Regions from separate parts of the Streptomyces sp. NBC_00670 genome, predicted to be linked through region 3. Evidence: riboswitches for the same ligand, from Rfam matches in the RefSeq annotation. Region 3 holds a riboswitch; each other region holds the start of a gene.
The links. Region 3 has a riboswitch for cobalamin ahead of OIE12_RS21935 (ribonucleoside-diphosphate reductase subunit alpha). Riboswitches for the same ligand answer to the same signal wherever they lie in the genome.

Region 1: it holds a riboswitch for cobalamin, as region 3 does, so the genes downstream of both, OIE12_RS07485 (cobalamin biosynthesis protein) here and OIE12_RS21935 (ribonucleoside-diphosphate reductase subunit alpha) in region 3, are expected to answer to the same signal.
Region 2: it holds a riboswitch for cobalamin, as region 3 does, so the genes downstream of both, OIE12_RS01715 (ABC transporter substrate-binding protein) here and OIE12_RS21935 (ribonucleoside-diphosphate reductase subunit alpha) in region 3, are expected to answer to the same signal.

What each region holds. Positions count from the first base shown of each region.
Region 1 is NZ_CP109017.1:1,677,717-1,679,909, reverse strand. Features, by position in the region: gene OIE12_RS07490 (cobyric acid synthase) at 1-515, opposite strand, end outside; gene OIE12_RS07485 (cobalamin biosynthesis protein) at 512-1,465, opposite strand; cobalamin riboswitch at 1,566-1,705, opposite strand; gene OIE12_RS07480 (hypothetical protein) at 2,065-2,193, opposite strand, start outside.
Region 2 is NZ_CP109017.1:412,665-414,857, reverse strand. Features, by position in the region: gene OIE12_RS01720 (L-idonate 5-dehydrogenase) at 1-100, shown strand, start outside; cobalamin riboswitch at 511-728, shown strand; gene OIE12_RS01715 (ABC transporter substrate-binding protein) at 788-1,801, shown strand; gene OIE12_RS01710 (FecCD family ABC transporter permease) at 1,798-2,193, shown strand, end outside.
Region 3 is NZ_CP109017.1:4,911,163-4,913,355, forward strand. Features, by position in the region: gene OIE12_RS21935 (ribonucleoside-diphosphate reductase subunit alpha) at 1-947, opposite strand, end outside; cobalamin riboswitch at 1,072-1,194, opposite strand; gene mctP (monocarboxylate uptake permease MctP) at 1,393-2,193, opposite strand, start outside.

The DNA of each region.
Region 1 (2,193 bases), 3.2 Mb from region 3:
ACGACGACCACGGGGAGCTTCGCGTTGCGCGCGATCCCCATGTTGACGATGTCGGTACGGCGCAGATTGATCTCGGCGGGGCTGCCCGCGCCCTCGCAGATCACCGCGTCGTACGTGGCGCGCAGCTCGGCCAGGGAGTCGAGCACGGTGCCGAGCAACCGCTGCTGCCGGCCGCCGTGGTAGCCGCGGGCGCTCATCTCGCCGACCGGCCGGCCGAGCAGCACGACCTGGCTGCTGCGCTCGCCGCCCGGCTTCAGCAGGACGGGGTTCATCAGCGCGGTCGGCTCGATCCGGCACGCCTGGGCCTGCATGGCCTGCGCGCGCCCGATCTCGGCGCCCTCGCGGGTGACGAACGAGTTGAGGGACATGTTCTGCGCCTTGAACGGCGCGACCTTGACGCCCTGCCGCGCCAGCCACCGGCAGATACCGGCGGTGACGACGCTCTTCCCGGCGTCGGAGGTGGTTCCGGCGACGAGCAGCCCGCCGCCCGGCCGACGGTCGGTGCCGCCGCTCATGACATACGTCCCTTCGTCCGACGGCGCCCGAACACGAGCCGCACGCCCGCGCACACGCCCAGCGCGAGCCAGCTCACGCGTCGGGAGAGCCGCGCCGCGCGCTCGATGTCGTCCGTCCGCACGGCGCGCCCGGTGCCGTTGAGGACCGGACGGTGCTCCACACGCCCCGCGTAGGACAAGGTGCCGCCGAGCCGCACCCCGAGCGCCCCCGCGAAGGACGCCTCCACGGGACCGGCGTTGGGGCTCGGATGCCGGGACGCGTCCGCCCGCCAGGCCCGTACCGCACCCCGGGGGTCCGGTCCGGCGACGGCCGCGAGGACGGCGGTGAGCCGCGCCCCCGGCGCACCGGCGAGGTCGTCCAGGCGTGCGGAGGCCCAGCCGTAGCGCAGATGACGGGGGGAGCGGTGACCCACCATGGCGTCCAGCGTGTTGACGGCCCGGAAGCCGAGCAGCCCCGGCACACCGGCGACGGCGCCCCACACCAGGGCGCCGACGACGGCGTCGGAGGTGTTCTCGGCGACGGACTCGACGACCGCCCGCGCGATCCCGTCGGCGTCCAGCGCCTGCGGGTCGCGTCCGCACAGATGCGGCAGCCGCGCCCGGGCGGCGTCCACGTCACCGGCCTCCAGCGCCCGCCCGACGGCCCGCGCCTCGCGGACGAGCGAGGTGCCGCCGACGACGGCCCAGGTGGCGGTCGCGGTCAGGGCGATCGAGGCGGCGGGGGAGCGGCGTACGGCGCGCGCGGCGACGGCTCCGAGCGCCGTGGCGCCACCGGCGCACACGACGGTGTGCAGCGCGCCCCAGCCACGGTGGTCGCGCCAGAGCCCGCGCTCCACGGCGGCCGCGGCACGGCCGAACACGGCGACCGGATGCCCGCGGCGCGGATCGCCGAGGAGCAGGTCGCCGAGGAGGCCGGCGGTGGCGCCGTACGCGAAGCGTTCGGCACCCACGGGGTCAGCCGGCCGTGGGATCGGTCAAGGTGTCGCTGGTGAACCTCGGTCGGCAGCCGCGCATGGCGATATGTCCTCACTCAGGGTGTCCACGCCCTGGTTCGACGAGACCGGCGGTGAGAGTTCCTGGCTCCCGGGATTCCTACCCCGGTGACAGTGGCGGGACCGCGCCGGATTTCCACCGGCTTCCTCTCCTGCCGCCGCATTGGCCCCGGCAGTCCACCACGCGCCCGCACAACAGGTCAACCTGCCCCTGACCTGCTGTGCGAAGTCCCACACCCCCCACCACGAACCCGCCGCGGAACGGTGGCCCGTAAGGGGCGCGGGGCGCGACGAACGCAAGAGCCGCGCCCCATGAGGGGCGCGGGCAACTGCGCGACAAGCCACAACGAGCCCGCACCCGCCCAAGAACCCCACCCACCCGAGCTCTCAGGCGCCCTCTCCCACCCACCCCAACTCCCCACCCCCCCCCGGGGGTCCAAGGGGCAGCGCCCCTTGAGGGACGGGAAGGGTAGGGGCGGCGGGGGCGAAAAAAACCCACCCCCGCCCACCACCACGGCTACAACACGACCACGGCTACAACACGACCACGGCTCCGGCTACGCCACGATCAGATGAATCCCGTACGCCACAGCCGCCGCACACGCGGCAAAGCACACGTACGCTCCCGTCGCGGCAAGCACGGCCCCCCCACCCCGCGCCGACTCCCTCTTCGTCAGCCCCACGAT
Region 2 (2,193 bases), 4.5 Mb from region 3:
GGAGGCGTTGGTGGTCGCGGGGGACCGGGGGAGTGGGAGTGGGAAGGTGATGTTGCGGCTCGGGGGTGGTGCGGGGGGTGTGGGGAGTGGGGTAGAGTAGATCTTGGAAGTGCCGCCGGGGTAACCGGGCGGTGAACTCCAGGCGTTGGTCGTCCAAGGAAAGACGCCCCGCTTCCTGCGGGGAGATGCAGGTGCAAGGCCTGCCCAGCGCTCGGTGAGGCCCATTCCGACGGTTGTCGGGGTGGGCCTCTTTTTGGTTTTCGCCCCCGCCGCCCCTACCCTCCCCCAAGCTCTCAACTTCGTTCGAGCAGGGGGGACCCCCATCCTCCCTTCAAGGGGCTCCGCCCCTTGGACCCCGGGAGTGCTTTGTCGGCTGACCGCCGGTGGGGGCTGGTCGCGCAGTTCCCCGCGCCCCTTACGGGCGCGCTTCTCGCGCCCCCGCGGCGGAGCCGCAGATGCAATACAGCCCCGCGCCCCTTACGGGGCGCTGGTTCGTGGCGGGTGGGGTTCTTGTACGCTGCGGGGGCCAGTCGTGCCGCACCATGGCCAGGGAATCCGGTGGGAATCCGGAGCTGACGCGCAGCGGTGAGGGGGACGGGCGGGGCATCTCTACGCCACTGGGAGTGGGAGGGTGCCGGCGGTACACCGCCGGTGTCGACCTCTCCTCGGGAAGGCGCCTCGTCCGGACGAACCCGAGTCCGAAGACCTGCTGGCACCTCCGCGCCCGTGCGCGGGGGAAGTCCACCGGCCAGGCTCCGCGTTCGAGCCCCGACAATCGAGGCGTTCCATGTTCCGTCGTGCCGCGCTGTTCGTCGCCCCTGTCCTTCTCGTCACCGCCTGCGCCGGCTCCGGCGTCCCAAGCGGCGGGGACACCGAGGGCGCCGTCACCCTCACCAACTGCGGGCACAAGGTGACCCTGAAGTCGCCGCCGCAGCGTGCCGTCTCCCTCAATCAGGGCACCACCGAGATCCTGCTCGCCCTCGGTCTCGCCGACCGCATGGCCGGGACCGCCACCTGGACCGACCCCGTGATGAAGGGACTGGAGAAGCAGAACGCCACCGTGCCGAGGCTGGCCGACAACAACCCCTCCTTCGAGAAGGTGCTGGACGCCGAACCCGACTTCGTCACCGCCTCGTTCGTCTCCACGCTCGGCAAGGGCGGCGTGGCCACCCGCGGCCAGTTCGAGGAACTCGGCGTGCCCACTTACGTCTCGCCCTCCGACTGCGCCGCCGGCAAGGACAACGACAGCGGCGGCGACGGCTCCCGCAGCACGCCGCTCACCCTCGACACCGTGTACGGGGAGATACGCGACCTGGCCCGTGCCTTCGGCGTCGACGCGCGGGGGGAGAAGCTCGTGGCGCGGCTGAAGAAGCGGGTCACGGACGCCACCGACGGGCTCGACGCCTCCGGTGTCTCCCTCATGTACTGGTTCGCCAACTCCCAGTCGCCCTATCTGGCCGGCTGCTGCGGCGCCCCCGGCGCCATCACCCGTGCCGTCGGCGCGGAGAACGTCTTCGACGACACGCACGACGAGTGGCCGCAGATCAACTGGGAGACCGTCGCCGACCGCGACCCGGACGTCCTGGTGATCGGCGATCTGACGCGCAAGTCGCAGACGGCGGAGTCCGCCAAGGCCAAGATCCGGTTCCTGGAGAGCAACCCCGCCACCCGCCATCTCACCGCCGTCCGCGAGAAGCGCTACGTCCTGCTCAGCGGGCAGGCGATGAACCCTTCCCTGCGCACCGTCGAGGGCATCGAGCAGGTCGCCGCGGGGCTGCGCGACTTCGGGCTCGCGAAGTGAGCGCGCGGGTCGCGCTGCTGACGGGTGGGGGGCTGCTGGCGCTGGCCGTGTCGGTCGCGCTCGCCGTGACCATCGGGCCCGCCGACATCTCGGCGGCGGACGTGTGGGCGTCGGTCGCCTCGCACGTCGGCCTGGGAGAGAGCGCGCTCGCGCCGCTGCGGGACGGCATCGTGTGGAACCTGCGGATGCCGCGCACGCTGCTGGCCGCGGTGTGCGGGGCGGGGCTCGCGCTGTGCGGGGCGGTGATGCAGTCGCTGCTGCGCAATCCGCTGGCCGACCCGTTCGTTCTCGGCGTCTCCTCCGGTGCCTCCACCGGGGCGGTCGCGGTGGTCGTCCTCGGGGTGGGCGGAGGAGCGGTGTCGCTGTCGGCGGGCGCGTTCGTCGGGGCGCTG
Region 3 (2,193 bases):
AACTCCTCGACGTCCGCGTGCCAGGTCTCCAGGTAGACCGCCGCCGCGCCCTTGCGCCGGCCGCCCTGGTTCACGGCGGCCACCGAGGCGTCCAGCGTCTTCAGGAACGGGACGATGCCGTTGGAGTGCCCGTTGGTGCCGCGGATCAGCGAACCCCGGGCGCGGACGCGGGAGTAGGCGATGCCGATGCCGCCGGCGTGCTTGGAGAGCCGGGCGACCTGGTGGAGGCGGTCGTAGAGGGAGTCCAGCTCGTCCTTGGGGGAGTCCAGGAGGTAGCAGGACGACATCTGGGCGTGCCGGGTGCCGGAGTTGAAGAGGGTGGGGGAGGAGGGGAGGTAGTCCAGGCGGCTCATCAGGCCGTACAGGGCGGCGACCTCGTCCACGGACCGCGTGCTGTCGTCCTCGGCGAGTCCGCAGGCGACCCGCAGCAGGAAGTGCTGCGGCGTCTCGACGGCCTTGCGGGTGAGCGGGTGGCGCAGCAGATAGCGGCTGTGCAGGGTGCGCAGGCCGAAGTAGCCGAAGCGGTCGTCGGCGTCCGGGTCGATCAGCGCGTCCAGGCGGTCCGCGTGCAGCCGTACGAACGCGGCGGTGCGGTCGGCGATCAGGCCCTCGCGGTGGCCGGTGGCGACGGAGTCGGTGAAGGAGACGACGCCCTGCGAGGCGGCCTCGGCGCGGATGCCGAGGGTCAGCAGCCTGGCGGCCAGCCGGGAGTGGGCCGGGTCCTCGGAGATCAGCCCGGCGGCCGCCTCCGTGGCCAGCTCGCGCAGCTCGGCCTCGTCGGCGTGGGCGGACCGGCCGCGCAGGGCCGCGGCGGCGACCCGGCCGGGGTCGGCGCCCTGGAGGTCGACGGTCAGCGCGGTGAGGGTGCGCAGCAGGGCGGCGCCGGGGCCGTCGGGTTCCCCGACCGCCGGGGGCGCCGGGGCGGGAACCGCCGGGGCGATGGTCATGGGTGCTCTCCCTCGTTCGGCACGGGCCATGACGAGGACAGGGAGCAACACGGTGGCGCGCGGGTGCGCCGGGTCGCGTCCCCGGCCCATTCCACGAGGCCCGGACGTCGGGCACCCGGCCGGACGGCCGGGCGCACTGCCGGCAGGTCCTCGGACTCACCTCGACGCGCGTACGCGTGGATACACCGTTGCGGGACAGCTCCGGATTCACACCGGATTCCCCTGCGGCGGCAGCGTGCTGAGCATACATGTTGTGGCGGACGGCCGGTTGAGGGACCAGATGTTGTGTCGGACGCGGGCAGGGAGTCTCGGGAGGGCGGCCCGGCACGAATCCCGGGGAGGCGGCCCACGCGCGAACCCCGGGGAGGCGGCGCACGCACCAAGGCCGCGACCGCCCCCGAGGGGCAGCCGCGGCCTTCCGCGCACGTGGCGCGTATCGCGACGACTAGTGCGACGTCCCCGCCGTCGCCGGCGGGAGCTCCGGCTCGACGCCGGCGTCGCCGACGTCCACCGTGTAGTCGTCCGCCGTCGTCTCGTCGACGCCCTCCGGCGCCTTCGCCGCCCGCAGGACGAACGTCAGCACCACCGTCACCACCACGTTCAGCACGAACGCGGTCAGACCGATGTAGCCGATCTCCCCGATGCCGGGGATCTCGTCCGAGGACCCGCCGAAGTGCTTCTGCGTCGGCGAGGCCACGCCGTACGCGGCCACCGTGCCGTACACCATGCCGACCGCCCAGCCGGCCAGCAGCGCCCAGCGGTGGAACCAGCGGGTGAACAGGCCGCCCACCAGCGCGGGGAACGTCTGCAGGATCCAGATGCCGCCGAGCAGCTGGAAGTTGATCGCCACCGTCTTGTCCATCGTCAGGACGAAGACCAGCGCGCCCACCTTGACCAGCAGCGAGACGAACTTGGAGACCTGGGCCTCCTGCTTCGGCGTCGCGTCCGGCTTGATGAAGTCCTTGTAGATGTTGCGGGTGAAGAGGTTCGCCGCCGCGATCGACATGATCGCCGCCGGCACCAGCGCGCCGATCCCGATGGCCGCGAAGGCCACACCCGCGAACCAGTCGGGGAACATGTTCTCGAACAGCTGCGGGATGGCCAGCTGGCCGTTCTTCACGGAGATCCCGTCCGCGATCGCCATGAAGCCCAGCAGCGCCAGCAGACCCAGCATCAGCGAGTACAGCGGCAGGATCGTGGTGTTGCGCCGGATCACCTCACGGCTGCGCGAGGAGAGCGTCGCCGT